DNA from 3 places in the Paenibacillus sp. OK076 genome. Region 2 is predicted to be linked to each of the others. Evidence: riboswitches for the same ligand, from Rfam matches in the RefSeq annotation. Region 2 holds a riboswitch; each other region holds the start of a gene.
The links. A riboswitch is a leader RNA that binds a small molecule or an ion and turns the genes downstream of it on or off. The one in region 2 is predicted to bind thiamine pyrophosphate.

Region 1: another riboswitch for thiamine pyrophosphate. It lies ahead of BMY78_RS14580 (thiamine phosphate synthase); the one in region 2 lies ahead of tenA (thiaminase II).
Region 3: another riboswitch for thiamine pyrophosphate. It lies ahead of BMY78_RS00105 (ECF transporter S component); the one in region 2 lies ahead of tenA (thiaminase II).

The regions. Positions count from the first base shown of each region.
Region 1 is NZ_FOCH01000001.1:3,312,763-3,323,215, forward strand. Features, by position in the region: gene BMY78_RS14560 (MoeB/ThiF family adenylyltransferase) at 1-158, opposite strand, end outside; gene BMY78_RS14565 (thiazole synthase) at 155-922, opposite strand; gene thiS (sulfur carrier protein ThiS) at 926-1,129, opposite strand; gene thiO (glycine oxidase ThiO) at 1,126-2,355, opposite strand; gene BMY78_RS14580 (thiamine phosphate synthase) at 2,360-3,034, opposite strand; TPP riboswitch at 3,273-3,382, opposite strand; gene BMY78_RS14585 (ABC-F family ATP-binding cassette domain-containing protein) at 3,447-4,997, opposite strand; gene BMY78_RS14590 (hypothetical protein) at 5,130-6,113, opposite strand; gene BMY78_RS14595 (hypothetical protein) at 6,100-6,651, opposite strand; gene BMY78_RS14600 (hypothetical protein) at 6,648-7,046, opposite strand; gene BMY78_RS14605 (ABC transporter permease) at 7,063-7,548, opposite strand; gene BMY78_RS14610 (hypothetical protein) at 7,603-9,669, opposite strand; gene BMY78_RS14615 (P-loop NTPase family protein) at 9,659-10,453, opposite strand, start outside.
Region 2 is NZ_FOCH01000001.1:2,192,925-2,203,377, forward strand. Features, by position in the region: gene BMY78_RS09860 (aminotransferase class III-fold pyridoxal phosphate-dependent enzyme) at 1-933, shown strand, start outside; gene BMY78_RS09865 (zinc-dependent alcohol dehydrogenase) at 1,183-2,214, shown strand; gene BMY78_RS09870 (MFS transporter) at 2,299-3,543, shown strand; gene BMY78_RS09875 (DUF1349 domain-containing protein) at 3,609-4,202, shown strand; gene BMY78_RS09880 (HAD family hydrolase) at 4,250-4,891, shown strand; gene BMY78_RS09885 (AraC family transcriptional regulator) at 4,888-5,703, opposite strand; gene BMY78_RS09890 (NAD(P)/FAD-dependent oxidoreductase) at 5,946-7,076, shown strand; gene BMY78_RS09895 (hypothetical protein) at 7,099-7,389, shown strand; TPP riboswitch at 7,436-7,534, shown strand; gene tenA (thiaminase II) at 7,656-8,327, shown strand; gene BMY78_RS09905 (GNAT family N-acetyltransferase) at 8,378-8,911, shown strand; gene BMY78_RS09910 (TetR/AcrR family transcriptional regulator) at 8,961-9,395, shown strand; gene BMY78_RS09915 (DHA2 family efflux MFS transporter permease subunit) at 9,430-10,453, opposite strand, start outside.
Region 3 is NZ_FOCH01000001.1:15,237-25,689, reverse strand. Features, by position in the region: gene BMY78_RS00135 (MetQ/NlpA family ABC transporter substrate-binding protein) at 1-62, opposite strand, end outside; gene BMY78_RS00130 (methionine ABC transporter permease) at 140-808, opposite strand; gene BMY78_RS00125 (methionine ABC transporter ATP-binding protein) at 798-1,616, opposite strand; gene BMY78_RS00120 (outer membrane protein assembly factor BamB family protein) at 1,748-4,030, opposite strand; gene BMY78_RS00115 (energy-coupling factor transporter transmembrane component T family protein) at 4,145-4,939, opposite strand; gene BMY78_RS00110 (ABC transporter ATP-binding protein) at 4,914-6,422, opposite strand; gene BMY78_RS00105 (ECF transporter S component) at 6,423-7,016, opposite strand; TPP riboswitch at 7,255-7,365, opposite strand; gene BMY78_RS00100 (copper amine oxidase N-terminal domain-containing protein) at 7,529-8,482, shown strand; gene BMY78_RS00095 (pectate lyase) at 8,655-9,323, opposite strand; gene BMY78_RS00090 (radical SAM/SPASM domain-containing protein) at 9,692-10,453, opposite strand, start outside.

The DNA of each region.
Region 1 (10,453 bases), 1.1 Mb from region 2:
ACCAGCGTTTCAGCAATGCCCGTACCAAGCGCGCCCGCTCCAACAATTAATACTCTGCTGTTATTCAATCGATGTTGACCTTCTTTACCGATAGGTGCATACCGTTCCTGTCTGGAATAGCGGTCTCCCTGTTCAGAAGATCGTGTCTGATTAGTCATGTGTGAACCATTCCTTCCGCGGGACTGCTCGCTGCTGCATAGCGCTTAACGGGAATCATGCCTGCCTCATAAGCCAGTCTACCTGCTTCAACCCCCAATCGCATTGCCTTCGCCATCTTCACCGGATCTCCGGATCCGGACACAGCCGTATTCAACAAAACACCGTCAGCTCCCAGCTCCATCGCATAAGCAGCATCTTTAGGTGCTCGAAGTCCTGCATCCACAATAACAGGAACGACGGCTTGTTCAATAATAATCTCCAGGTTATAGGGATTAATAATGCCTCTTCCCGCCCCTATCGGTGAAGCCCCAGGCATAACAGCATGTACGCCGAGTAGTTGCAATCGTTTGGCCAGCATAACATCGTCCGAGATATAAGGCAGTACCGTAAAGCCTTTTTCAAGCAAAATTTCGCAAGCTTTATAGGTTTCAATTGGGTCAGGAAGCAAAGTGATTCCATCGCCGATAACTTCTACTTTTATCATATCACAAAGCCCTGACGCTCGAGCAAGTTCAGCGATTCGCACAGCTTCCTCTGCTGTTGAAGCACCCGCTGTATTAGGTAGAAGGGTATACCTTTTCAAGTCCAGGGTGTCCAGAAAGTGCTGTTTGTTGCGCTCTTCCAGATTCAAACGCCGAACGGCGAACGTTAATACTTCCGTACCTGAGGCTTCAACCGCCTGGCTCTGCACTTCCAAGTCCGAAAATTTGCCTGTACCCATAAGCAATCTTGACTCAAACGTATAACTCCCAATCCTCAACATGATTCAACCGCCTCCCACAAAATGTACAATTTCAATTCGGTCTCCGTCTCTTAAAGTGGTCGTTTCATGATATTCCCGCGTTAAAATTTGACGATTCAACTCAACCACGACGGTTTTTACTTGCAAATTAAATGAATGGAGCAATTTGTCCACACGATTTAAGCTATCTTCAATTTGCATGGTTTGTCCGTTGACAATGATATTCACTGCAACATCTCCTTTGTGTTCAAACGTTCTGGACTAAGGTCCTGAATCCCCATCTCTTCCGAGGTTTTGCCACAAATCAAGTCAGCCATGAGGCTCGCTGTAATCGCACTAAGCAATATGCCGTTACGATAGTGTCCAAAAGCAGCGAATAAACCGGGAACACTTTCGCAAGCCCCCACATAAGGCAATCCATCCGGAGTCGAAGGACGGACACCCGCCCACGCTCGGATAAAATGGGCTTCCTTTATGCCAGGTACCCAGTTTGTTGCAGCTGCAAGCAGCTTCTGAATGCCTTGCACCGAAACGTTCATATCTGTTCTTCCAGGAAGGCTTGTTGCACCGATCCATACTTCTCCATTAGCTTTGGGAACAATATATATATCCTCTGCATACACCGTTTTGTCTGGCCTGTACCCGGCATGGTGAGGTGAAAACTGTACGGCTGCAATCTCTCCCTTTACTGGTAAAACAGGCGATTTCAGACCCACATGTCTCATCAATTCTTCACCATGTAACCCTGTAGCAATAATGACATTTCTCGATGTCATCGTTCCTATTGAAGTCTTGATCCCTTGCACTCCATTCACATCCGTATGCAAACGGACATCCTGTACACCTTCCATCACCCTTGCACCCATTGCTTGAGCCGATCTGACATAAGCCTGCGTTAAGTTGACAGGAAGAACCTCGCTCTCGGAAGGTCTGTAAAATGCTCCATACGTATCCCTGTTTAACCATGAAGCTTCCTGTTGGACAGCGACACGATCCCACCAAATATGTTCTGTAGATAAGGTAGACGATCGATTATTCTTGTAACTGCTGACCTCACTGTATGAGCGAAAAGGAGTAATAAAACCTTGCTGTTGCAGCCCCATTTCAACGCCGCTAAGCGCACTGATTCGTTCCTTCTGCTCATGAAGCAAAGCTCTGCTCTGCCGGGCAAGCTTTGCCATCACAGCATGAGTAAATTCCTCACTGTCAGCGGCAAGCATGCCTGCGGCTGCACAGGAAGTTCCACCAGCGATCCGAGCACGCTCAACCAGAAGAACGTCATAACCTCGGGTAGCGAGTTCACATGCGATAGCACAACCGATAACGCCTCCGCCTACAATAATGGTTTCTGCATGAAGCTTGCCTCGAAATTCTGCTCCAACTTTACTCCTCGATACTGTGCCTGGATGATACCCTGAACGATTCCCGCTTCGGCTTCTTGCTTCCTTTCTCATGGCATCATCTCCTTGGTTCGGCGTATTTCTCTGAATCCGTAATCGCCAGTCGCAATGCAGCGGCAGCCAGTTCCGGCTGATCATTCGTCCAAATCGACGAAATCACAGCGGCTCCACGGGCACCAGCAGTTCGAATGGCAGCAATATTCTCCGTTGCAATCCCACCAATCGCGATGACCGGAATTGAAACTTTAGCGCATACCTCTGCTAACGAAGCAAGTCCCCTGGGCTCGAAATTTGGTTTACTGGGTGAGGCATATACATGCCCGTAAAAGAGATAATCCGCTCCACGTTCTTCTGCAACTTTTGCTTCTTCCAGAGAATGAACCGATACTCCTACGCGAAGCCGATTGTTTCTCCTCAACACATCCTTATCGTATTTCCGAATAACTGCTTGACCCCAATGCACACCACCAAGCAACGCATGATGATCAAGCTGAGTGGAGCCATTCAGAATGATTCGGTTAAATGGGACACCTCGTGTTCTGAGACTTTGCGCCCAATACATCTGTTGCTCAAGGGGCAGCTTTTTTTCCCGTATGTGGATATAATCGACCCACCGCCATATATCCTTAGCAATATTCAGAAAAGAGTCCAAGTCTCCTGTACCTGGTGAAACCACATGCAGTTCGAATAATCGTGTTGTTAACTGTTCGTGGAAGATTTCCGTCCTGTTCACCCTCCTCTTGTATGATTTAAGCGGATATAAAACAACAAAAAAGCCACTCCCGTAGGGGAGTGGCCACGAATTTAGAATTCATGGATCAACTGAATGACTGTCGCATGGGATTACTCTATATATACATAATGCATAACAACTACAGAAACCAACATAGTCGCAACGCTGTATACTTAGAAACCGCATGAATCATCTTGCAGGCCATATCGCAAAGTTATCGATAACGCCCTTTGTCATTAGCTGAAACGCGCCACTTCCCTACGCTGGTATGATCCAGATCAGGTACAAAGGGTCCGGAATCGCATTCTTCCATCTCAGCCGCATCGTGCGGCCCCCCTAGTGTTCATATGAAGCTGTAGCCTATGTTACCATAGACACTTTTTTTTGTCACCGTACATTTCCATTTATTACGTTATTGTTTCTCGGACCAAGCTTCAACATCCCACGTTTTGGTAACCCAATCTTCATAAAAATCAGGTTCATGGGATACGAGCAGCACGGTACCCTTGAATTCTTGCAAGGCACGTTTCAGCTCTGCTTTGGCCGTTACATCCAAATGGTTTGTAGGCTCATCGAACAAAATCCAGTTACTTTCACGCATCAGAAGTTTACACAAACGAACTTTGGCTTGTTCACCACCACTAAGCGCGTTAAGCGGACGGGTGATATGCTCATTTTTCAATCCACAACGTGCGAGATGCCCCCGGACTTCATTCTGTGTCAGATGAGAAAATTCATTCCACACATCTTCAATCGGGGTAATGTTTCCTGCACGTACTTCCTGTTCGAAATAGGCTGTCTCCAAATAGTCACCCAAGAAAGTCTTACCGCTGATTGGTGGGATTTTTCCCAAGATGGTCTTGAGCAGTGTGGATTTACCTACACCGTTACAGCCAACAATGGCAATTTTCTCGCCACGCTCAATCGTCATCGTCATTTTGGGCAATAATGCATACGAATATCCAATTTCAAAATCAATGCCCTCAAAGACGGTTTTACTACTCGCCCGGGCATCCTTGAATTTAAATGTGGGTTTGGCCGCTTCGTCTGGACGATCGATCCGTTCGATCTTGCCGAGCTGCTTCTCACGGCTCTTGGCACGACCGGAAGTAGAAGCACGGGCTTTGTTCCGCTGGATGAAATCTTCCTGCTTCTTGATATACTCCTGCTGTTTCTCATAAGCATCAATATGCTGCGCCTTATTCATGTCGGCCATTTCAAGGAATTTGTTATAGTTCGCTGCATAACGCGTCAACTTGGCAAATTCCAGATGATAAATAACGTTAACGACCTCATTCATAAACTCCGTATCATGCGAAATCAGAATAAACGCATACGGGTAATCCTTAAGGTAACGCGTCAGCCATTCAATGTGTTCCACATCAAGATAGTTCGTTGGCTCATCCAGCAAAAGAGCAGTTGGTTTTTCCAGTAAAAGCTTGGCAAGCAATACCTTCGTACGTTGACCACCACTAAGCGCGGCAACGTCACGATCCAGACCGATGGCGGACAAGCCCAGTCCATTTGCCATCTCTTCCACTTTCACATCAATCAGATAAAAGTCACCTTGCTCCAATTGCTCCTGAATGTCACCCATTTCTTCCAGCAACAATTCGAGTTTGTCCGGATCGGCGTCTGCCATCTGATCGGTAATGGACATCATTTCTTTTTCCAACTCAAGCAAGGGCTGAAACGCATCCTTAAGCACATCACGAATCGTTTTTCCAGGTGTGAGCTTGGTATGCTGATCCAGATATCCATAACGAACTTTGGGGGTCCATTCGACCTTCCCTTCGTCCTTTAACAATTTCCCGGTAAGGATGTTCATCAGTGTGGACTTTCCCACACCATTAGCACCAACAAGGCCTACACGCTCTCCGGCAAGTAAACGAAAAGATACATTTTTAAATAACGTGCGGTCTCCAAAATTATGACTCACGTTCTCTACTGACAATAAACTCATAAGATGAGGTTGCTCCTATCTATTGGACATTACTATCGTTCCGAAACCCTATTTTAGCACAGGTGTCGCCTTTTCTGAAAGTAATGCAAACATCTCATGCAACCTCGCTTTTATATTTCATATAAACTGCCTTTAATTATTTGAACAGCTATACTCAAAATACCCTTGCGCTGCCGCTTGTTTGGCATTTGTAAACACTTCTTCAGCTCTGTAACCATTGTTACATGTGGATGGGTAATAGTATTTAATCGCACTTACCGGATCAACTCCGCCAACAATCGCCGTTTTCTTCACCAGTCTGCCACCACCAATGGCATAGTTGTTAAACTTTTGATTACCTACAGGAATTCCCTGAATAAACGCCATAAGCCCCGTGTCATTAATTGAATTGTACCAGTCTTCCTGAGAAATCAAAGGCATGGTAAAGGTATAGGAAACACCATTCCTTCTTGCAAACTCATTATGACGGTTAATAACATCTGCCAAATCTTCCTGCACACTTGTCACGATCCGGCTTCGTCTGACCTGCTCAAACGTCTCGGCATTCTGAAGCAGGGGGATTTGCGTGCTGGAGGCCAATTCTTTCTGGAAACCCTCCACCCACTTGCCCAAACCTGCGTCATAGGCATACACATACCCATCGAGTGTGAAATTAATACTGTTACCATTTGAATCAGAATATGTATAGGGCTTTTTGGGACTCCAAACTTGCCGGAATGACTCTTCAAGTTTTCCGGTCATTTCTGTTTCGATCGCGAAAATATAATAACCATCATAATCCAGCACGACTAATGCTGGAATGTAATTGAACATGGCCCGTATAGCAGCAGGATCATTTAAAATCCCCATATTTAGCGCCATTGTTTGGGTAAACGTAGCTAAGGCGAGCTCTTTGTCCGCTTTTACAAATTTGGTCGAATCATATCCTGCTTCATCGTTTTGCTTCTCATTTTGATGCATCACAGCCCCTGCATCCAGTACGGCACTCTGAAGTGCCATCTTATACCGATCGCTTAAATATTGAGCCTCTTGAACACTGTTTGTATTGTGAGAGATAACCCAGAATATAGGTGAAAAGATAAGTACAAATACAATGGAGAGATCAGTAATCTTCATTAAGCACCATACCTCCATATGTGGTAAACACCGCCGCAGCCTGTGCAGACCCGTTCAACCACTCACGAATCAGCATGGCAGGTGTGCGATTGGTATTTTTGATGGTTACTGTGAAGAAATCCCCCATTGCCAGTGTATATCTGCGCCCAGGATCGTCTAAAGCCTGCACACCGGACGAAGGAAACAGCTTTGCTTTAATTTGGGCTGCATAGTAGCCATCTTGTACAGTTTCATAGGTACCAGAGAATGTGCTCTGATCCATTGGATCTGAGTAATGAGGAACATATTTTTTGTGCAAGTGCTCCATAGAAATCTCATAGACGTTCCCCGTTCGAGCCATCTGTTCTTCGAACTCTGCATACATGGCAGGGGAAATGTATCCCTTTGTTCTGACCGCATCAACAAAACGGGTAACCGTCTGAACTACGGTCATACGTGCCATGTCATCCTGTCGATCAGCAGTTTCTGCTGCCGGGTAAACATAAAGCAAAATCACTGCCAGCAAAACAGCAAGCAGCTTGGATGCAGCATTAATCAAGGTGTACTGGCCTCCTTCCAAAATGCAATCTTCAGCAGTTCGCCAGCCTCACTTCTTATGAACTTGGGTGTATACGATGCAGCAAGCTGGACAGGAATAGTTTCTTTTCTGTTTACAAGGGGATCAATGACATATGCAATCCCGTCCACCTGCACGCTGACTGTTGTCCCTGTCATTTGCCTCACAGTGTGTAACACTTCCGCACCACTATAACGGATTGGCTCGCTTATATGCAGCGTGGTATTCAACCGTCCTTCCATGTCTGCTGTCGTCTGTACCAAGTGATTCAAAGCGTCTGATAGAATTCGAACATTCTGCTGCCCGTACAGGCAGGCTGTCACAAATAGGACAACCGCCGTACAGAACAACATGAGCTGCTGTGTATTCTGGGACATGTTAAACCAACTCCTGTCAGGATTGCTGGAAAATAAGCCCTCTTACCACATTGGATTTGTCTTTTACGATAATTGCTTTGAATTTACCACTTGGATTGACATATTGATTGTCTTTTTCACTCATGGTCTGGTTGATAACACCCACTTTCTCGTCAGGTTTAATAACAGAACCATAATCTGCATTATTGAGATCCTGGGAGATGTTCAACTGATTACCGTACCATTGTCCTCCTTTATTTTTACCTGTAATCACTTGAATCCCGAACTGGTCTTTGTCCGCATATTTACGCAGCGCGTTTGTGACTTGTGACCCACTAATGGTAGTTCCGTCATATACCGTAAATGCAGCTTGGGACAATTCGGTCTGGATATCGGCAAAATTGTTTTGCGCTGTTTTGGTCGCCTCCTGAGCCGAAATAAACAACAGAACTACAATTGTAATAAGGGCGATGGTCAGAAAGATGCCTGCTGCCACCTTTAAAGCGCTTGATGCATTGTTCATGATAAATCCTCCTGTATCGTTTTTAATTTATTTCAGACTGTGACGTAACGGTCGTTACAGTTTCTGAATCTGTTCATAATAAATGTTCATTTGCAGGAAACTCATACCTACCAGCGGAATGACCAGATAGAGGAAGATCAGGGCATACATCGGTGTAAACCCGATCATTCTTCCCCATGATGCTTTAACATCAATCATCTTGGTGTATTCCTGCTTCCTTTGTTCAAAATAAAAGGCCATCATGCTTTCCAGATCATCAAATGCTTCTCGAATCGAAATTTTCCCAAGTGCAAGTTGCAGCTTATCAACCAGACGCTGAAATTCAGGCAGACCTGCTTCTTCTTTCAACTGTTCAAGTGCATGCTCAGGCCCATGTTCAAAGTGCAGCAGACATTTTTGCAGCGGCCTTTTGAAAATAACAGCAAAGCGATTGAGCCATTCCAATATCTCCTCTACAGACATACGGTCCATCTCTCGCAAGATCGAGATAACCGTCTGAAACTGATAGATTTCATGCCTCATGTCCATACTTCTCATCTTGCGCTGGAACATCATTAGCCAGATCGGCATGTGATAACCCGTTATACCTACCAACATTGCAATAATTAATTCCCACCAGTGGAGGTATTGCTTGTTATAGCCTTCCAGCTTCTGCAGAATGCGTGCAATAGTTTCAGTCTGTGTGTCATGATCCAGTTGCACGGGATTTACGGACTGCAATGCTTTCGAAATCTCATCAAAAGTTGCACCCCGCTTCATTTCGATGCGCTCGAGTACAGCTTTATCCAAGCTTGTCTTTTCTGTAGCCTGCTTTAACTCCTCCTCTCCCATCGCTCCAAACATCCGGTCATCTCTCACGGGATCATATAAGATATGATTTCGTTCAACCTGATGCAGCACCAAGACACAGCCAATGGTCAGCACAAAACAACTTGCAAATAACATCAGCCTTCGTATAGCCAGCCATTCATATTTCAGTTCCGAGCTGCTTTCCCGCATCAGTCTTACGGTTTGACTGTAATTGGTACTGCCAGGTTTGGGCGCAAACAACATCGCCACCTTTCGAATGAACGTCTGCTTGTATAGGAACTGATCCATTCTGGAGTGTTTGCGTCCTGTCCGATAGCGGGTTTCATCATACTGCTGAAGTCTTTGCAAAAGCAGGTAGGCAAGTATGATAATGACGTAGATCGATATTTTGGTTACAAACCCGATTTTGCTGCGATAGAATTCATCCATAGTTGGAAAACTTCCCCTAGCCCAACGTTCAATTGGAGCTGTGAACAGGACGGGGGCCAGGGCGATGATATTCAACCCTTTTAACAGATAGTCCAGTTTGTCCCTCCGCAAAATCTCAAGATGAATTTCCTGCGTCAGATTCCCCAGGCCTTTCAAGTAAATCGAACCTTGTGCTCTGTCTTTATCTCCGAACTCCATCACCATATATGAAATACCGGCAAAACCTTTAAGAAAGCGATTCGGCGCAATCTCATAGTACCGTTCCAAAGCTTCGTTCGGATCGATAGAAGTCAATGCTTCATAGATCAACAGCACTTGATCAGCAGCCTCTCCTTTACCTGCTTCCGCTGCTTCATACAGTGCTTCCTCTACCATTCCATGCTGATGATACCGATGTCTCACGTCGGCAAACAGGTCCAGCATCTGTACCAACAGTCGTTTCTCCATACGATTCAAACACATATCCAGTACAAGGCTGTTCAGAACGACAGCGCAGAGTACCGACAATATGACAAAGGCGATACCCGGCTGCATAAGGAAAAGAATTACACTGATACTTCCGTATCCTCCGAGGATCATTAGAACCACGCTCATACTCATTCGTCTTAATGCTGGTTCATCTCCAACATGCCGGAATGAAATACGTTTCTGTACTTGCAAAATATACGCAGAGAGCAGCGGCACTTTCATGCCCCAGCGATAAGACTGTAACAGGAACGATCCCCACCGCAGCATACGATTGCCGTTAAGTGTAGCGATCCCTATGGATTTAGTTGCAGAGTCACCTCCTCTGTGACGTAACAGGTTCAGTACAAGTAGCGTGATTATCAAGCCACATGCACATATCCCCAGCACCAACAGAAGAACAAGCTTAACGGTCATAGGTATCACCCCAATGTTGCTTGATGAACTGCTCAAACAGCGCAGCGTCTTGTAGTGTCATCTGCTCCCGCATATCCGTAATACTTCCTATGGAGATCGGAGCTGTGACGACGTAATTGCCATCTCTATACTCGATCACATTGCGAAACGAAAATCCAGCCCGTTCTTCCACGCTATCCCCTTTATTCGCACGTGGCAGACACTCCGTGATTCGTTCGATATATCTTCGACCCTCTGCGTCCTTTTTCATATGTACATCAAAATTAATGACACTTACGACTTGCTCCTCGGCAATATGTTCATGTTGGAACATACCTGTTTTGAGCAGTGAATTACGGAGGGAGAAGACGAGATCACGAAACGTTTTGGCATGATGGGTAAACAGGGTGAACAGACTGGCAACCTGGGACATCTGAATCATCCATGCGGCTACTTCGTCACTTGCGACCTCACCGAGAATATTTACAGTACCATCGGTCTTTTTCTGTAAATCCAGTCCCTGTTGACCAGATATGTGCTCGGTCTCCCGGAAGCTTAGAATGTTACGTCGACTGTATATACGCCGCAGCTGTAACTCGAAAGCCATCTCCTGTACACGCAGGGTATATGAAGCATAAATATGCTTGACCATTGCCATAAGAAGCGTCGTTTTACCCGACCCCTGTGCTCCTGTTACAGCTGTAATTCTACTGCCTTTCATCAAATACTGCAGCAAATTGATTGGCAAATCTGCGTTGTTACCAGTAATCAGCTGTTCAAGTGAAGCATTAGGAATATCGAATTT
Region 2 (10,453 bases):
CGGTTTGAAGGCCGCTACCCTTCATTGCGATTCACCAAAAGCGGCGCCGATGCAGTTAGTGGAGCCGTACGTCTGGCTCGTGCGGGAAGTGGCAAAAGCAGGGTCATCGCGACGGCCTATCATGGGTGGCATGACTGGTCTGCCTATGGATACTATGGCCGCGAAACGAAAGAGCGAGGCATCCCCGTGGATATCGAGCGCACAACGATCTGGATAGACAAGCCCTCACAAGAGCGTATCGAGGCCCAAATCCAATCCTCTCCCGAGGATATCGCCTGCATTGTCCTTTGTCCAAATGAATGGAAACGTGAGCCGTTGGCGCAAGTTGTATCCCTATGTCGGTCATTGGATATCATTGTCATATTTGATGAAGTCACCTCCGGTATTCGAATGGGCAAGCAAGCTACAGCTGGGGAGTATGACATCTGGCCGGATCTGCTCTGTATTTCCAAAGGTATGGCGAATGGACTGCCACTCGCAGCCGTAATGGGACCGGAACATTTGATGTCATTATCAGGACAGGTCAGATTCAGCAACGCCCATTCCAGCGAGACCACTGCACTCGCGGCAGCGATTGCATGTGAGCGATTGATGAAAAGCGCTAAAGTATGGCCTAGCTGGCGCGAGGCTACCATTCGGATTATGGATCTGATCGAAGCTGAACTCGTGCTTCTTGGATTAACCGATCAATTGGTGCTGAAGGGGACCTATGCAAGCTTCTCCATTAGCTCTATTTCGGAGGAAAACTTCCATACCGATCCTTTCCGTGAGTTTATGGTCAAACGAATGGCCCACTTCGGAATTTTTACCAAAGGGTACTTAATTTTCTCTGATGCACATACACGGGAAGAATTGCTATGGGTGGAGGAAGCTCTCTTGCAGACACTTTCCGACTGGAAAGAGATGCTGAAACAGGAACACCTTTCGAATTGAGATTTACGAAAACGTTTAAAATTTTATTCAAATTATATTCGTTGAACTATTCATTTACACGTGAACGGAGAGGACAGAATAAACCTGAAAAAGCGGAGCGCTCGCCTTTATCCCCGGATGTTCCCCTTTAAAAAAAGGAATTAAAGAATCTGGGGATAACAGCGATTGGAAGGTTGTTCTGTCATCGGAGTGGATTGTGTAAAATCTTTATTTCAACTTATATAAAACATCGACTAGGAGGAATATTCAATGAAAGCACTCGTATATCAGGATCTTAAACAGGTGACTTACCAGGATATTGAGGAGCCAACCATACACAAGCCAAACCAGGTAAAGATTAAAATCTATGGTTCAGGCATCTGTGGTACAGACCTGAATATTGTCAAAGGCAAAGTTCCGGCGAATAAAGGAACGATTATTGGTCATGAAGGTGTAGGTACAGTGGTTGAGGTGGGCGACGAAGTTCGTGGTTTCAAGGTGGGTGATCGGGTATTGGTTGATCCCACGCAATCTTGCGGTACCTGCTCCTATTGCCGTGAAGGTTTGTTCATCTATTGCGAAAACTTTGATGACTACCAAGTAGGTATGACCACTCACGGTACTTTTGCAGAATATTACGTTGGGGACGAGAAATATATCTACCCCATACCGGATTCCATGAGTTGGGAAACGGCCATGATGATCGAACCACTCGGATGTGTACTTCAGACGTTCATGAAAGCAGGGACTAAGCCAAGTGACTCTGTACTGGTCCTCGGTTCTGGTGCAATAGGTTCCTTGTGTCAGCTTGTGAGCAAACGATTGGCAAGGCTTACTGTAGGCACGGAAGTTGATCCATTCCGCAAAGAGTTCGCTTCAGAGATCGCGGATCATGTGTTCTATCCTCAGGATCTGACACTGGATAAAGTATACGAGATCAATAATAACAAGAAGTTTGATATTGTAGTGGACGCGGTTGGTAACCAGCTGCATGTAGGATTTGAGATGATTGCCAAAGGCGGCAAGATCATTCCTATGGGTTATGACGACAGCTATGAAGTGACGTTTAAATCAACTGCCGTGATTAATGATGGCATTAGTATCATTGGTGCGGTAGCTAATCACTCGATGATCAGTACAGCATTGAAATTTGCACAAAGTATTCCGGAACTGGAGCAAATGGTTACCTCTACGGAACTGCTGAGTGATTATGAACAGGCATTCAATGGGACAATCGGATATCATCTGCGTACCGGAGAGAAATTGCCCATGAATTCGGTTAAAACAGCTCTGATCTTGTAAGCATGTAGATATTGGCGGTTTTGCCGCTGCGAAAAGCAGGTATTCGCAGCGGTGAAACACCGCAGAAAAGGGGGGAGATATCGATTGAAGCTGCTACAGGATTTGCCGAGAAATCCGCGGTACTCCATCTTACTTGAACCGGTGTGGGCCATCCCGGGCACGATTGTTCTTTTTTATGCTCCTTTATATATGAAGGAAGCCGGACTTTCGGATATTGAAATTGGTTTGATCAATTCGGTGAATCTTTATTTTGCCTTTATATTTCAGTTATTTGCAGGTTCAATCACGAATAAGCTTGGGCGCAAGCGAACAACGCTGATCTTTGATCTGATTGCCTGGAGTGTTCCCATGTTCATCTGGGCTTTCTCCCAGAACTTTTGGTTGTTTCTGATCGCTTACCTGCTGAATGCAACCTCCAAATTTGTGACCGTTTCCTTCAACTGTCTAATTATTGAGGATGTTGAGGAACACAAGCGATCCAAGGTATTCGCCATTCTCAACATGATCATTACGGGTGCTGGAGTACTGACACCGATCGCCGGGGTAGTGATTGCCGATTTTGGCATTGTGCCAACACTGGCCAGTATTTATTTTGTCGGTGGCATTCTCATGACCGTCATGTTCTTCATTCGCAACCGATATACGGATGAGACCGCAGTAGGGAAGGAACTTATGGGAATGCATAGCCAAACCCGGGTGATCCAGAGTCTGGCTTCCAGTCTGCGACTTTTCGGCAAATCGTTCTATAAACGGAGGCTTTTACCGATTATTCTGATCACGGTGCTATCCAATCTGATCCTGCAGTTGAACTTTTTCCAGGTAATTTTTTTCAAGGAACAGTTAAACTTCAATGATCAGATTATATCATTTATCCCGGTCGTCACCGCTGTAACCGTCATGCTCTTGTATTTAGTCATTATCCCGCGTCTGAAACGGCGTTCAGAAGAAAAGTATGTCAGTTTCTCGATCATTTTGAGTACAGTGGGGGCAATACTTTTTCTGTTGATACCTGCGGGGAATATAGCCATGTTATTTCTGACTCTAATTGTACTGGCGGCAGGCAATTTCATCTTGCAAACGTATCGGGACTCACTGCTTATGAACCGATTAGGTACACATGAAAAAGCGGATATGTTCTCGGCGGTGCAGACCGTCATGACGTTAACAGCGATTCCATCAGGTTACCTGACAGGTCTGCTGTATCACTATAATCCCGTGCTGTTGTTCAGTGTCATTCTTGCACTTTACATCGTACTCATGGTCATTATGTTATTCCTCCCTGATCCTCAGAAACACTCCCAAGTGATTAGCACTTACAAAAATATGTAGGAGAAGGGGTTTTCTGTATATGAAACGAATATATAATACAGAAAATGAACCTGGGAGGCATAGAAATGACAAACGTATTTGCAACAGAAACAAGAAACCAAATGAACTGGATTAATGAGCCGAAGACCTGGTCTTATACCGATCAAGGCGTTCTAATTGTAGAAGCTCAGGCTGATACGGACTTTTTCCAGGACCCAGCGGGTAAGCATATCCGTGCAACCGCGCCATTTCTGTCGATGCCGGTGCCTAACGATTTTGAAATGACGACCCAGCTAACCGTGGACATGAAACACCAATATGATTCCGGATGTTTGATGGTGATGGCGGATGAGCGAAACTGGTGCAAGCTTTGTTTTGAATATGATGGAAAAGCGGCTACCATTGTGTCGGTAGTAACGAAGGAAGGTTCATCCGACGATTGCAATTCGGTTGAAGTTCCCGTAACCAATCCTTATCTGCGCATACGTAAAGTGGAGGACTGCATTTCATTCTTTTATTCACCCGATGGGGTGGAGTGGAAATTAATTCGATATTTCGGCATGCCGATAGAGGGGGAGATTCGGGCTGGAGTTGTTGGACAGTCACCAGCCGGAACGGGATGCACCTGTCACTTTTTATCGATGAATGTTACCCGTCCGGACGTGACTGCACGCTTCTAAGCCCATCTCCCTGCCATTCGGCTGATCATTGGAGGGAGAGAAGCGGAATGGTAAAAGCTTTTATTTTGGATTTTGATGGACTGATTGTGGACACGGAGACACCTTGGTTCTATGCTTTTCGCGATATTTATAAAGAGCATGGACTTGAACTTGGCCTGGAGCTATGGTCGAAGAACGTAGGGACATCATTTGAAGAATTTCATCCTTTTCAATATCTGGAGCAAGCGCTGCAAAAACCGATCGATCACGATCATATCAAGTTGCTCTCTGAACAGAAATACGAAGCCTACCTTGGACAGGCAGCAATTCTTCCAGGCGTGCATGAGTTGCTCCAGTCTGCCCGTAAAAAAGGGATTGGGCTTGCCGTTGCTTCCAGCTCTACCCGGGATTGGGTTCATGGTTATTTGCGTACACTCGGCATTTTCGAACTATTCGATGTTATTCATACAGCTGAGGATGTGAAGCGGGTCAAACCGGACCCGGAATTGTATCTGCTTGCTCTGGAGAGTCTCGGGATCGGGGCATCCGAAGCGGTTGTGTTCGAGGACTCGCCGAATGGACTGAAGGCAGCCAAAGCCGCGGGAATTCGCTGTGTCATTGTGCCTAACGAGGTAACACGTAATTTGGAATTCTCGAAGTATGATCTGCGGTTAACCTCGCTGGCAGAGATTACGATGGAGATTCTTTAACCCTGGTATTGCTTGCGTAACTCAATAGGAGAGATCCCTTCATATTTTTTGAATACGGATCCAAAATAACTGGCGCTGTTGAAACCGACAGCCCGAGCAATCTCGTGGGCCGTTATTCCGGCGTCATGGACAAGCATTTCCTTCGCTTTCAATAACCGATATCGTGTCAGATAATCAAGCGGAGTCATTTGGAATTCCTTTTTGAATATCCGATTCAAATGCTGCTCGGTGACGTCCATTTGCTGAGCCAGCATGGAGAGCGAGATATCCTGATCATAATTTTGCTTGATAAAAGTAACTAGTCCGCCCAGCTTTAATCGGGCATCCGAGCGTTCATAAGTACCATAACGATCGCCATCAATCGTTAACCTGACCAGAAGCATGTACAGCAATGCGGATACGTGCCAGATCTGATCCTTGTGTCGGGACTGCAGCGCCAACGTTATTTCATGCAACAGGATATGAAGCATTCCATCCGGCTTGAAGGCGCGCAGCTCCCCGATCTGCAAGGTATGCAGAAACCGGGGCAATAAATAGCCATTAAAAGACAGACAATCGAACAACAATGAATCACTCAGATTGTCGTAACGATATGTCACCTCTGGAAACAGAATAAGAGCTGTTCCTTCCCGAATTGAAAACTCATGATTTTGGGCTGTGATTTTCCCTGTTCCCCCGATACACTGCACAATACTGTAATCCCGTGAATGACCGTTCCAATTCATTAATTCATCTACAGTCAGCTGATTTTGACCTGTAATCATAAGCGGCATATCGGTATCCAGTGAATTCCCCGTACTAGGTTTCGGCATCGTTGTGTTATTCCTCATTTCGTTAAAGGTCGTGTGCGTAAATGGCGAAGATACAGCGTTAAAAGAAACATGATTTGAATTATATTACATAAATGACATTAATTTAAACGGTCTATTCACTTCGATGAACCACTTATCGAAAACCTTTTAGGAACACGTATCATCATGTCGATGCTTTGCCATTATCAGACCATATAGTATACGCTATAATGGATACAGTGATTTAGGAAAGGGATGCAGTCATGAAGAAAGTCATCGTCGTAGGATCAGGAATTCTTGGGGCTTCCACAGCGTATCAATTGGCAAAAAGGGGTGCGGAAGTTCTTCTTATAGACCGGAAAGATCGAGGGCAGGCTACGGATGCTGCTGCCGGGATCATCTCTCCCTGGTTATCTCAGCGCCGTAATCAGGATTGGTATCAGCTTGCCAAGGCGGGTGCACGTTTTTATCCCGGGTTGATTGAAGAACTCAAGAGTGAAGGGGAAACGGAAACAGGTTACGCTCAAGTGGGTGCTCTTAGTATTCATACGGATGTGGACAAAATTAACAAGATGCAGGAGAGGGCACACCTTCGTAAAGAAGATGCACCGGAGATTGCCGATATTACCTGTCTAGATGCAAAAGAAACTCATGAGCGTTTTCCTCTTCTGGAGGAGAGCTTTCATTCAGTCTACATCAGCGGAGCCGCGCGTATTGACGGGCGTGCGCTGCGTGATGCGTTAATCCGATCGGCTCAACGAAATGGAGCGGTCCTGATTAATGGTGACGCGACACTTCAATATGAATCGGAACGAGTAACTGGAGTGGTTGTGGACGGTAAAGTCATATCGGCTGACGAGGTTATTGTGTGTGCTGGCGCTTGGGCTAATGAACTGTTGAAGCCCTTGGGCATTGATTTTAAGGTTCATTATCAGAAGGCACAAATTATGCACTTGCAGGTTCACGATCGAAAGGACACTGGGAACTGGCCTGTAGTCATGCCTCCTTCGGATCAATATTTGTTAGCCTTTGATCAACAGAAGATTGTGATCGGAGCGACTCACGAAAATGATATTGAAGGATACGATACAAGAGTAACCGCAGGCGGAATGCAGGAAATTTTGAATAAAGGATTGGAACTGGCTCCCGGTTTAGCTGATAGCACGTTTCAGGAAGTAAGAGTAGGATTTCGTCCATTTACACCAGGTTTTCTTCCGGTAATGGGTGCTGTCCCAGGTTGGAATGGCTTGATTACAGCCAACGGGCTTGGAGCTTCCGGTTTAACGATGGGGCCTTTTATTGGAAGTCAACTGGCCATGTTGGCTCTTGGTATGGAGTTAGATATCGATATTCAGCCATATGACCTTGGAAAAGCTATGGTTGATCAGAAATGATTAATCAGAAATGAGGTGAACTATGACATATTCACAGCGCTTATCTCACGGCTACTCCTCAGATATCATCTATCTGGAGCACCAGATTGCCATCGCCGAGGAGGAATTGGCAAAGGCCGAGGAAGAGCGGCGGGCATACGAATCGGATTTAAACAAGTTGAGGACGTCTCCGGCGTATCATTTAACTTCAACGACGAACGTCTCTAATGAGCAACAATGGGTGGATGAGTTAAACAGATTGCAAAGGATGATTAAGGATATCCGGACCCGACTTAAGAACTTGCAAGAAGATTTAGGGGAACTTGAAGATTAATAGGAATAGTTTGACATTTGGAAAAACACATGTTGTAATAAGCCTGAGCTATTTGCAGGGGGACTGTTCGCAGTTGAGAAGGTTAAAACCTGACCCTTTGAACCTGTTAGTTAATACTGACGTAGGGAGCAAATGACATGTACTCATGTTATTTTGCCCTTGCCGAAAATAGGTCAAGGGCTTTTTGGTCTGCATTTTGGGGGACAGAACGCGATAGCTGGGTGTGAAGCGGGGACATTATGATTTTAATAAAAGGAGCAATGATCATGTCATTTTCGAGAACGTTAAAAGATAAGTCCAGAATCGTATGGGAAGATGGATACAACCATCCTTTTTTACACGAAATGGGGAAAGGCACACTGGATCAGGAAGCGTTTAAGTTTTATCTTCTTCAGGACTATACCTATCTGATTGAATATGCGAAGATTTTTGCCATGGGTGCGGTGAAGGCGACAGATGAAAAACTGATGACGAACTTTACGGTGATTCAACACGCTATTCTGTACGAAGAAATGGATTTGCATCGAAATTATATGAAGGGATTTGGGATTACGCTGGATGAAAATCATACGGTCAAACCATCTCTGTACAACAAGGCGTATACGTCGAATATGATGAGTGTTGCACAAACAGGTGGTGTTGCCGAAATCATCGCCGTCATTTTCCCCTGTGCGTGGACGTATTACGACTATGCCACAAGATTAAAAGAACAATATCGAGATTCGTTAGAGGGCAATTTCTATCAGACGTGGATCGAAAATTATGCAAGTGATGAATTCCGCGACTCATTCGAATGGTTCTATGATACACTGGATGCATTATGTGAACATAAAACCGAGCAGGAACTGGAGGCCATTGAAGACATATTCAGAAGAAGTGTTGAATTTGAATATCTGTTCTGGGAAATGGCTTATAATCAGCAACTCTCGTACTTCTGATGAATGAAATCTCAAATCTATTACAACCAGAGACAAGGATGAACATACAGATGAACAATCATGGGGAACGCATCTATTTACGATTTTTGAACGTGGAGGACGCACCGACACTGCTGGATTTGCAGTTCCGTAACCGGGCTGTTTTCGAAGAGATATCGGCAAGTGAACGATCAGAGACATTCTATACACTGGAGGGCCAGTTAGCCCTTCTTGAAGGCTGGAACAAGGCGAGGGAAGAAGGGAAACGGTACTCTTTCGGGATCTTCCTGAACCATACGCATGAGCTTATTGGGGAGATCTCTCTGTTCGAACTTGAACTGGATTCCATCAGCAAATGGATTGTTGGTTATGTGCTTGATCAGGCCCAGAATGGTAAGGGATACATGAGTGAAGCTCTGCGGCTAGCACTTAATTTTGCCGTGAATGACGGGGGAATAAAACGAGTGGAGGCAGGTGCACTTCCCGACAATGCCGGATCAATTCGAGTGTTGCGTAAAGCGGGCTTCCAGGAAACGGACCGTCAGAATATTAAAATCAAGGGAATTTGGAAGGAACATGTGATGTTTGCAGTGGATTTGCAGTAGAGTGTTGAATATCGTAACGTGAACCGCCTAACTCATCCAGAGGGAACTTATGAATAAACGGAAACAAATGTTATTGGACTCAGCACTTGTGCTCTTTGAGAAACATGGAGTAACCAACACTTTCATAAAAATGATTCTAGACGAGTCAGGTGTGTCCAAAGGAACATTTTACAAATTCTTTGGTTCAAAGGATGATTGTATTCTTGCCATTCTGGAGCAGCGTGTACAGGAAGACATGATGATTCGCAAAGATTTGGAGAGCCAAAGCTATGCTTCCGATTTTGATCTACTGGTGGATCAGATTATGGTCCCGATGATGTTGCCAGAAACAAAGCTGGTTGTGGAGTTATTCTACGTTAGCGCGGAAGTTCTCACTTCAGTGGAGAGGCTACGGTTTATTTTATTATTTCATACACAAAAAAGCGGCAGATTGGACGTAAAACTTAGGGTCCTGATCTGCCGCTTTTGGTATACGATACAATAGGCTCTACATGATGTAATTCATGTAAATGCTGTTCTTAATTTGTATTCATCGAGACTTTTTGTCTTACAGGCTGCTTGGAGTCTTCCTCCGTTGCTTGTTTGGTACGTTTGATGAAGAAGGAAAGTAGCAATCCGACAACGGCAATGCCGATAATGACAACATAAGCATCATTAATTCCCTGGATCATGGATTCCATTCCCAACTGCTGCTGGGTTAAGCCTTTGGCTGCCCCCGTTGCCACCATATCCTGTACATGTGCCGTTGTGCGACTGGTCATTACACTTACAAGCAATGAAGTACCCACAGCGCCAGCTACCTGTCTGACGGTGTTGGATATTGCTGTACCGTGTGGCCCAAGTCTTGGAGGCAGTTGATTCAAACCTGCCGTTTGGATTGGCATCATCAGCAGGGCCATACCAATACGACGACCTGTTGACATTAATACAAGGTAGGTATAGCTGGTAGAATCGGTTAGATCAATGAAACCAATAGTGGTTACGATCGTGATAACCATCCCGATAATCGCCAGCCATTTTGCGCCAAACCGGTCAAACAATCTACCTGTTATTGGCATCAGGAAGCCCATGACAAGCGCCCCTGGAAGCAATAATAATCCGGACTCCAATGCCGTGTAACCCCGTGCATTTTGGAGGTACAAAGGAAGCAACATCATATCAGCATACATGATCATCGTGATCGCGATATTAATGATCGTGGTCAGAGAGAACATATTATACTTGAAAGCCCGCAGATCGAGCAGGGGATTTGCAGACGCGAGCTGTCTCCATGTGAACAGTCCAAGAGCAACAACTCCTGCTGCAAGGCATATGATGACTTCTGCGCTTGACCATCCCAGACTTCCCGCCCGGCTGAAGCCATACAGCAATGCGCCGAATCCAATCGTGGACAGCAGTACGCTGAGCGTATCGAATTTGAGTTTGACCCGTTCAGATACATTTTTGAGATATACAAACGCAAAACCAATAACAATAACGGTTAGTGGAATCATCCCGTAAAACATCGTTTGCCATGTGTAGTGCTCAAGAATATAACCAGCA
Region 3 (10,453 bases), 2.2 Mb from region 2:
TTGCCGCATCCGGCTGCTACGAGCATCACTGCCAGCAGCATGAGCATTAGTTTTGCTTTCATCTGATATAAACCCCTTCATCATATAATCTGTATTGTTCATGCTGTAATTCAAATTTCTCTGCAATACCTGTCCTTCTTCAGGATCGGCGATCGAGCCAGCGGGACAGTCTGCTGCCAGTAAATTGGATCATCTGTACCAGGATAATCATAATGATAATCGTAAATACCATAATCTCCGTCTCGAATCGCTGATAACCGTAACGAATCGCAAAATCACCAACCCCGCCACCACCGACAATACCCATGACCGTAGAGTAAGAGATAAAGCTGATGGTTGCCGTTGTTAAGCCGAGTACGAGACTTGAGCGAGCCTCCACATACAGGAATTTCACCACAAGCTGTATGGTCGATGCACCCATCGAAGAAGCAGCTTCAACGACACCTTTCGGGACATCAAGCAATGCCTGTTCTACCAGTCTGGCGTAATAAGCAATGGCTATGACCGAGAGCGGCACGGTTGCCGCGAGCGTCCCGATGGATGTTCCAACAATCAGACGTGTGAACGGAATCATAAATACGACTAGCAGCAGAAACGGGAATGAACGAATGATGTTGACCAGACTTCCCAGAATCGTGAACAGAGGTCGATTCTGATAACGTTGCCCTCTTCTGAACAGATACAACAGTGTACCCAGAGGCAACCCGATTAACACGGCTGCGGTGATAGAGATCCCCACCATGACAAACGTCTCTCCGATGGCCTGCCAAATTTCATGCTGATATTTCACAACGGACTCAGGTATCATCGTTATGGTCCTCCTGACCGCCATGAAGAGAGGTATTTCGTCCGCTCATGGATGCATCTTCGCCCATCAACAAGGATGTTAGAAGATCAGGCTTCGGTGCCGGTATGCTGCGTACTTCCGCTTCCGACAGCGTTTTGATGATCCGTCCCTCTTTCATCACCGATATCCGGTCGCAGAGCTTTCGGGCAACCTCCATCTCATGTGTAACGAGTACGATAGTTACCCCCAGCGTTTCATTGACATGACGCAGCACATCCAGAATTCCACTCGTGGTCTGCGGATCAAGCGAAGATGTTGGTTCATCACAGAGCAGCACATCCGGGCGGCTGGCAAGTGCTCTGGCGATGGCAACTCGCTGCTTTTGCCCTCCGCTTAACTGTGCAGGATACTGGTTGGCCTTATCTTCAAGTCCGACAAATCTCAACACCTCAAGTCCTCGTGCAACCCGTTCGGTCCGGGAGACGCCCGCAAGTTCCAGAGGCATGCAGACATTGCCACTTACGGTCCGATTGCTGACCAGATTGAAATGCTGAAAAATCATGCCAATGGACCTGCGTGCCTGGCGCAAACTATTCTCACTCATCCGGGTCAGATGCTGCCCATTCACAATGACTTCACCGTCATCCGGCTTCTCCAATCCATTGAGCATACGCAGAAGCGTGGACTTCCCTGCACCACTGGAGCCAATAATACCGTGAATCTCTCCCTGGCCTACTTCCAGGGAAACCGAGCTTAACGCTTCGAATCCCTGATCTTCACGGGACCCACGCTCGTTATAACGCTTGCTTACCCGGTATAATGAAATCATGGGAGATTCCTCCTGCGATTAATCGTACATGGTCCTTCAAGAACACATGAAGAAAGCCCGCACAGCCGATAACCGGAGCGCGAGCAATCCTGTTTATTTATAATAAATCATCATTCGACATGAAACAAGCTTTAACGTGAGATATCTGTTTTTAAACTACCTGCATTATATAAGCTGAACCGTCCGTTGGACGAACCAATATAGACTTCATTTCCAAGTCGATTCATAGTTCCGTTCTTCGCATCCCGATCACGATGCTCCGGGTTTCCCATCACAACGTCATGCACACGACCAAGCAAAGTACCGTCCTGTTTGTTCATGACCAGAAGATCATCACCCATCGGCAGCAAAAGCTGATCATCAATCACCACGTAACTCCCCTGATTGGTAGGGTATTGATAGGCAGCAATCGTGTTTTGTGCGGACCAACGAGTCTCTCCTGAATCATATGCAAGGGCTGATGGGTACCCATTTTTGATTACATATAATTGATCTTCCTCCACAAACCCTCGTTCAATCTTGTTATTCTGCGTCCACCATTTTTTTTGGGTCTTGGGATCATACAAGGTGGTTGTGTAATCCTTATATTCACCATACATTTCCCCGTTGTTGTTCTCTCGAATGAGCACCATGCCGTCATTCAGCACCTCAATTTGCTGTCCAATCCGGGCCGGAAATTGTGCAAGCTTCTTACCAGTGTTCAGATCAAGCAACGCCCATTGATCTCTCAACAACATCCAGCGTTCTGGCTGAGTTGACGCAAAAGGATCAAGACGGTATATTCCATCAAAGTATGGATTGTTCTCAGGATGATCCAAAATCGGTTTACCAACCTTGATGCTCCATACGGTTCGGCCAGACTGAGGGTCCGCTGCGACCAGTTGGTTTTTCTCCCAATACATCACATAAGGGTCATCTGCACCCTTGTTTAACAGTTGATATCCTGTACTAAGTTTTCTTGTCCATAATGTTTTTCCATTTGCACTGTCCAGCACCGTTAACCAGCTATTACTTGATCCTTCAACAACTGGACTATTCACTACAACTACATTCTTTGCGGCAGTGATGCCATTCATTCGAATTTTTTGCTTGGGAGCATACTCCCATACGACATCACCGCTCTTCAATTGGAGGTGGCGTATACGATCCACGTATTTTTTCTTGTCAGGGTCATAATCGGTGTAGATGGTAACGTATTGGCGTCCTGCATCCACCTCTGCCTGCTGTCTCCCATACCCCGTATTGATCCCCCATAACTTCTGGCCTGAATGTCGGTCAAGAGCATATATGGAACCTTCGTAGTGCCCCCCGCTAAATCCACCGTCATCCCCTTTCATCAGGAGCACATCATCCGTTGCTGCTTGTAAAAAGGTGTAGTTAATATCACCCTGATTGGTCCATACCGATTTCCAGGGTAAAGTGGCAGGCAGCATTGTGCCATAGATTTTAGTCGTGAACGGATATTCATCTGAACCACCAAATTCCCAATTAGACACTACACCGTTTCGATTATCCTGGGGTATATTCCAGCGCGCTCGCACCAGCCTGCCGTTCTTGTTAAATGTCACGAGAAAATGAGCATCTGCTCGTTCGTACCGCCAGGTCTTTCCTATGCTCATGGCATAACCCGTATCGTTTAAATTGCCGGAATGCTCTTGCCAATCGGGTTCGCCAAGCCACTGCGCCACCTGTTTCGAGGTCGTTTTTGAATTCAGCACAATATCTGTCAAATGACGTATAGTGGACGTGGGCATCGCCAATGATCTACTGAACCAGCCATCCGCTACCTTGGTATGCTGTGCTACATCCTGTGCCTTAACCCAAAGCAATGCAGGACGATAAGTGGACGATTCCTTATTCCAGACGCGCGGGGCAATGGACAAGCCGTACCAATCCTTCGTCGCTGCAACAATCAACGCCTGATCTTTCAGAAATGCCCCTGAAGACCAGGTTGCCTGACTTCCGGGAAACAGGTACAGCTTGCTGCCCGATCGCATTGTAAACGTTTGTGGCATTGTTTTCGTCAAGCTGCGGCTTTCTTTGGAGGTATACCAACCAGGTATCCAGAATTCAGTGTAATCGCTGCCTTTTAGTTTGATCCATTCCCCGCGAACAGCGTCTATTTGCAGGCTTCCTTGGGCGGAGCTATACCCGTTTATGTCCATCAGATCAGGGGAAACACTGCTCTCGACCACACCACTGTAAATAGGTACACCTTCAGCTACCGTCACCTTATCCCCCTTTTTATAATTAAGCTTCACCGATTGCACTTGCATAACTGAAATGGAACCTTGTCCTTCAACCGCCCTGGCATGGTTATTCAGCAACAGTCCCCCCGTGACCAGCACAGCTACGATACCAGCAATTATATTCCATGGGTAGCCCGTCCCTTTCCTTTTACGCCCGGTCTTCACGTCAGTCCACTCCAATCATTTGAAGTTATTTCCATTAAGGACGTTTTGAACAATGAAAAGTTACTGTTACTCCCAAATATATTTACAAGGTACGAAATAATTACAGGTCTCACCTTATCTTACATCCACAAGCGTTGAATGATATGGGATTGTGGTTCCCAATATATAAGCAGCGGTTAACATGATGATAAAATACCCCACAAACCATACATCCGCTCGGGAATATCCGATCTGAACGTAATAGGTACGGCTCCCGCCTTCCTTGAATCCTTTCGCTTCCATCGCCACCGCCATACGCTGCGCACGGCGAATACTCTGTGCAAGTAGTGGAATAGCATATCGTTTCAGTGTGCCGTATACATTCCAGCGGGAGCCGTGCTGCCTCGTTCCCCGAATGCGGATGGCATACCGCAGCGTCTGGAATTCATCCAGCAAAATCGGAATCATACGCATCGCCGCCAGGAAACTATAAGCATACTTAGGTGGGAGCCTCCACTGCTGCATGAGGGAATAAAAGAGACGAACAGGCTTGGTCGTCAGGCCGAACAACAATCCAGCTGCCGCCATACTTAGGGAACGAAAGCCCAGGTGCAGCCCGCGATAGAAGCTCTCTTCGGTAATATGAATCAATCCCCACTGAAACCAGGTGGTCTCGCCTTTACCAAACATGATCATCCCTGTGGAAGTTGATATAAATACCAGAATGAACGGAGACGCATACAGCAATAATCTGGGCCATGGGTGACCTGTCCAGCCCAGCAATAACAGCATGACAACTGCCACATTCGCCATTACATTCAGGTTGTGAACAAGAATGACGAAGACAAACAGCAATGTCAGGAAAATCATTTTCAACCCCGGATTCACCGCGTGAAGCCAAGTCTCACGATGAGGAAACGAGAGCTGCATCCGTTAACCTCCCCTCATCCACCGTCCAGATCCTGTTGCAATAACGTTTCACGATTTCATGATCATGCGTAACCATCACGATGGCTGTCCCTTCACGCCGCAACCGCTCCAGCTGGGATAACATGGAAAAGGTATTCCGCGCATCCTGTCCAAAGGTAGGTTCATCCAATAACAAAATACGCTGTTCCCGTACCAGAGCTGATGCTACACTCAGCCGTCGTTTCTGTCCCATCGACAATTGATATGGGTGCCTACCGGACAGCTCACTCAGTCCGAATTGCTCCAACATATGATCGGTTCGGATACCTCTTTCTTCGGCAGTTAGCTTTCCGCTCAGCAAGGAAAATCCCACTTCATCACGGACTGAATTTGTCACGAATTGAAATTCAGGATTCTGGAATACAAAGGCAATGCGATCTGCAAGCTGCTCGGTTTTTCCAGCCGATTGTCCTTCCACAACATATTGACCTGTCGTTTTTAGAATATTCATCATGGACAGCAATAATGAACTTTTACCTGCCCCGTTAGCCCCGACAATCCCCACCCAATCTCCGTTCCATACCTTGGCCTGCTCCACCTGAATGAATGGCGTTTTTCCGCGCCATCCGGTGAATTGCTGCATTTCCAGGGCTGGTTGGATCAGTGCAGAGGTTTCCCCCTCCTTATAATCTATACTTTCAGTTTCTGTTGCACCGTAACGACTATCCTCTCCTGAGACCCATGCCTGTGCCTTCGATTGGCCTCGTTCTTCCCAGACCCCTGGATACCAGATCCCGTATTCCCTGAGCATATTCCGCTCATCTGTAAACACCTGATTCGCCGGGCCATCTGCCACAATCTTTCCTTCAGGCGACAATACGATGATTCGGTCTACCCACTCGACGATTTCATTAATTTTATGTTCTACGATAATGAGTGTTTTGTCCTGTGCAATCTGTTTCACCGTTTCCCACACCTGAGAGGTTCCTTCATCATCCAGCAGTGCCGTTGGTTCATCCAAAAAGAGTACGTCTGGCTCCATGGCCAGAATCGAAGCCATCGCAAGACGCTGCTTCATACCCTGAGACATCGATTGAATGAGTGTTCGATTATGTTCAAAGCATAACCCAACCTGTTCCAGGTATTGATGGATAAGGGTAGGCATCTGCTCGCGTGGAATATTCCGGTTCTCCAATACAAAAGCAATCTCTTCATCCGTATATGACATACAGAACTGGGTATCCGGATCTTGAAAAACAATGCCGGGCTGCTCAGGCACCCGAATGTCATCACATTTCATCGGAATCTCCACAGATCGCGGAATCAGACCGCTCAGAATTTGCAGCAAGGTTGATTTGCCAGATCCGCTTGGACCAAGCAATAATACTTTCTCCCCTTGACGCACAGAGAGAGACAAGCCTTGAAACACCAAGGCCTTCTCTCCCGGGAACTTGCATCTTAGATTCGTAACACCTACCGCTTGCACATTCTCCACTTCATTCATCTAGTCCAGCGCCTCGTAATCCTGCTTCGACACCGGTCTAAGGGATCGTGTTACACCTGTAAGCTCCAGCGCTTTGGCAAGGTAATAGGCGAATACACCTGCAATCAGAATACTGCCAATGAAGCGGAACCCGATAAACAGTGTATAGTTCCAAGCCGAGAGGGAATCAATGTACCCGTACTGATAATCCAGTACAAGCGAAGCTGCCGCTGCACCAATAGCCGCAAGGCAGGTGACGAACAGATTGCTTTTCCGATACAGAAATGCGGCGAAGAAGATCTCTGCACCCAGCCCTTGCAACAGTCCATACACCAGTGTCGACATGCCCCACTCACTTCCGAGAAAAGCACTCACCGTGGATGCCGCTACTTCAGCCAGAATGGCTACACCCGGCTTACGAATGATTACAAAGGCAAAGGTTCCCGCCATAAACCACATGCCATAAATCATCTGCTCCGCATGAACGCCGAATGGCTTCATCAGATCATATGTAGGTCCCCATATTTTGTAGATCACCCCGAAGACCACCGCAATCACAATCGTTACCAAAATATCGGTTAACTTCAATCTGTTGCTGCCTACTGCTGTTGACATGTTCTCTACTTCCTTCCTCTGTTTCCCTGGATTTATAAAATAAACAATAAAACAAACAAAAAAGCCTCCCCGGTTTCCAGGCAGGCCATACGCACAGTTTACAATCTCACGATGCTGCGCATTAGGCAGATATAGAGAAAGAAGAAAACAAACGACACCATTCCCGTCACATCAGAAAAATCCTGCTGCACCCAAGAAACGCTGACATTTATGTTCTATCCCTATCGCTTACCATTGCACATCGCAAATTCATGTTCTCTACGCTGGCATTACCCAGATCAGATTTACGGTCAGCGGCACAAGGCCGCTCTCTCAGCCCAACTTCATTGAGCTCCCGGTTCACTTATTTCATTGCTTCTACTGTACAACACATGGGTATTTGTGACAATCCCGGAAAAATCATTACGCTGTATTTTGGGTAAATCAGAGAAGACATTCTGTGGTGTACTTTACAATACTATGCAACATTTGGATCAAGTAGTCCGTTTGGTATACAAGAAGGGAGATTGATAATGATGAAACAAACCAATACTGCCTGGCAGCAAAAAAAGTGGAAAATGATCCTTGCCGCTTCGATTCTCACCGCGGGTACGGCACCCGCACTGCTGTCATCCACTGTCGCGGAAGCAGCAACAACACACAAACCGACAGCGTATATTAACAATGTACAAGCTCAAAATGATGTGGTTATAAAGCAGGGTATAACGTACGTAGCATTGACTGAACTTCAATTCCTCGGGGACTATACGTTTGGCTACAATAACAAAACAAAACAGATTAGCATCAGCACAGACAGCGACAAATATGTTCTTATACCCAACAGCAAAACAATGAAGAAAAACGGTCAGAATGCGACGTTGTCGTCCGCTCCCATTCTGGTGAATGGCAAAGCCATGCTTCCGCTCCGTGCCATTGGCGAAGCCTTTGGCGCACAGGTTCGCTGGAACCAGACGGCCAAGGAGGCCTACATCTACACCACGGATGCTGCGGTGGTCAAAGACTACAGCAGTGCTGATCTGACTGTGGCGCGTGAAGCTGCGCTGCATTTGCCACGCTTCTCTGAACTGGGACAAGCACGCCTGGAGATTCGCAACCCTCTGGGTCCAGTGGATTCATCCATTCAATACATTTTTGAACAAGGCAAAAAGGAAAGTTTCTTCATTGTTGAAGATAACGATCTGATCAGCTATTACACGATTAAAAATGAAAACGCCCTGCTGAAATGGCAGGCCAATATCGGTAAAGATGCCGGAACTATCGGTGACCTGTTTTTTATCAAAACCAAACCCGTTGCTGAAGCAGGGACTCGCCCTTCCGTCAAGGGTCAAACCCTCGTATCATTTAAGTATTCTCGTATGCTTGAAGAGACTTCCTACGAGATCATGAACAAGTCCGGCTCCATCCATGCGGGCTCCATTGCCCCTGAGAAAGGTAAAGTGATCGTTGAAGTTCCGGAAGAAAAGTAAATTGGAATGCCCGCCCAGGCTTTAGAGACCTTTGTATCGGCGCAGGTGGGCAAATGATGCTTCTTCTGAATGCAACACCAAAAGGGATGTCCCCTACGTGATGAATAAACATAACGGGGGACATCCCTTTTTAGCATTATTCTTTATTTATTCGCTCACGGATATCATTGTCTTAATATTGCGTATTTCCGGACTGACTGGTTTTTCCCGAAGCAAATCCCTTAAATAAGGTCGGGACTTTAGAATAACGGGTATTTGTAATTTTCCCTTGCGATGTACTGCTGTCCGTACGCATGATCGAATCTTTGACGTTGGAAATATTTGAGTTGTCCAGCGTCATGTTCACCGTGAAGGTGGTTCCACCATTTTGACGCACCAGCTTGCCAATATCGTCTGCACGGAAATTTTTAATGTTAATCGTTCCGGCTGCATTAATTTGAAATACTTTATCGTAGGCTTTGTAAGCTGCCCCGCCAGTAATGTTGACTGTTCCGGCTGATTTCAGAGTCAGAGCGTCCTCGCCTACATCCTCCCACACCACATTTGAAATTGTACAGTTACCGTAACAATGAACACCGTCAGCTGCGGGTGAACCGATATTTACATTTTTGAGCGTGGCGCCTGCCTCCAGTCGAAATACCGGCTTCTGATTTTCCGCTTGAGATCCATCTCCCAGTGTGGAGGGGTTAGCTACATAGGTTTGGCCTTTGCCGTCAAACGTTTCACCCTTGGGTACAATAATCGTTGAGTTTACCACAGTAGGTGCGGCAAAAGCTGGAATTGCACTGAATAATGAAGCGACCAAACCCGCGGACAGTAACAACGTCAACATTTTTTTCATCACTTAAATCCTCCCTTATTCTGATGAATTGGCGTACAAGCATAAGCTTGTCCTCAAGGAACCGATCAGAGGTGCACCTCTGGCTTGGAACCTACCCTGATCCTACCAAAAAAGGAATGTTACGATAATAATCATTAGCTTAGATATAGAAACGACAGCATTATACCTGTGTTCTCGGCATTTTTTGCATCGTACTCCATTGTGTAATGTGCCGATCTCAACTTCGGGTATGCTTCTTTTACAACTTATAATCTATGGCTATATGCTCCTTTATCGTTCTAAAAAAAAAAACGAAAGACCACTTCATCTGTTTTCAGACAACGTGATCTCTATTATTTTGAATCTCATTTTATTTATTAAATTACGCTTTAGGCTCCGAACCGCTGACGATATCCGCACTTCCGACATAATTCCTCCACGGCTTCCCGTTTGGAGAAACCATAGAACAGATTATTGGCTCGTTCACCATCCACAATCTCCGAGAACGATTTTTCGTGAACGTTGCCCAAGTTAATTACACCTTCACCATCTAGACAGCATGGAACCACAGTTCCATCGACAAGCACGGCTGCCTGACTGCGAAGCGCATGACAGAAGCCTTTACCATCATCTTCGGGTGCATCCAGACTCGGCCACTGGAATTCATGATCCTGATTCAGATATACATTCGGGGCAATTTTGACACCACTCCCTGGCACCACTTTCTCCTCAATACGGAAATCCAGATTGAACTCTCGTTCAAGGACCTCCAGCGTCTCCCGGTTTCGGTTCATCTGCGCATTCGTAAAGTTATCCTGTGTCAGATTCCAGAGTCGGAATGAAATAATGACATTGTGCTTCACGGCTTCTCGGACAAAAGACAACACATTGCCCAGATAACCCTCACGGTCTGTAGAACCCTCATGACCATCAAAGCTGTGCAGGGAGAAGTTCATCTGACGCAGCGCGGGTTTGCCAAGCAGTTTGTGCTGGGTTTTGGGCAGCAGCGTACCGTTTGTTGTAATGTTGACCTTGAATCCCTTTTCATGCGCTGAATCCAATAACAGATCAATTTTGGGATGAAGCAGCGGCTCACCTTTGACATGTAAATAAATATGTTTGGTATGGGGTTTGATCTGATCCAATATATT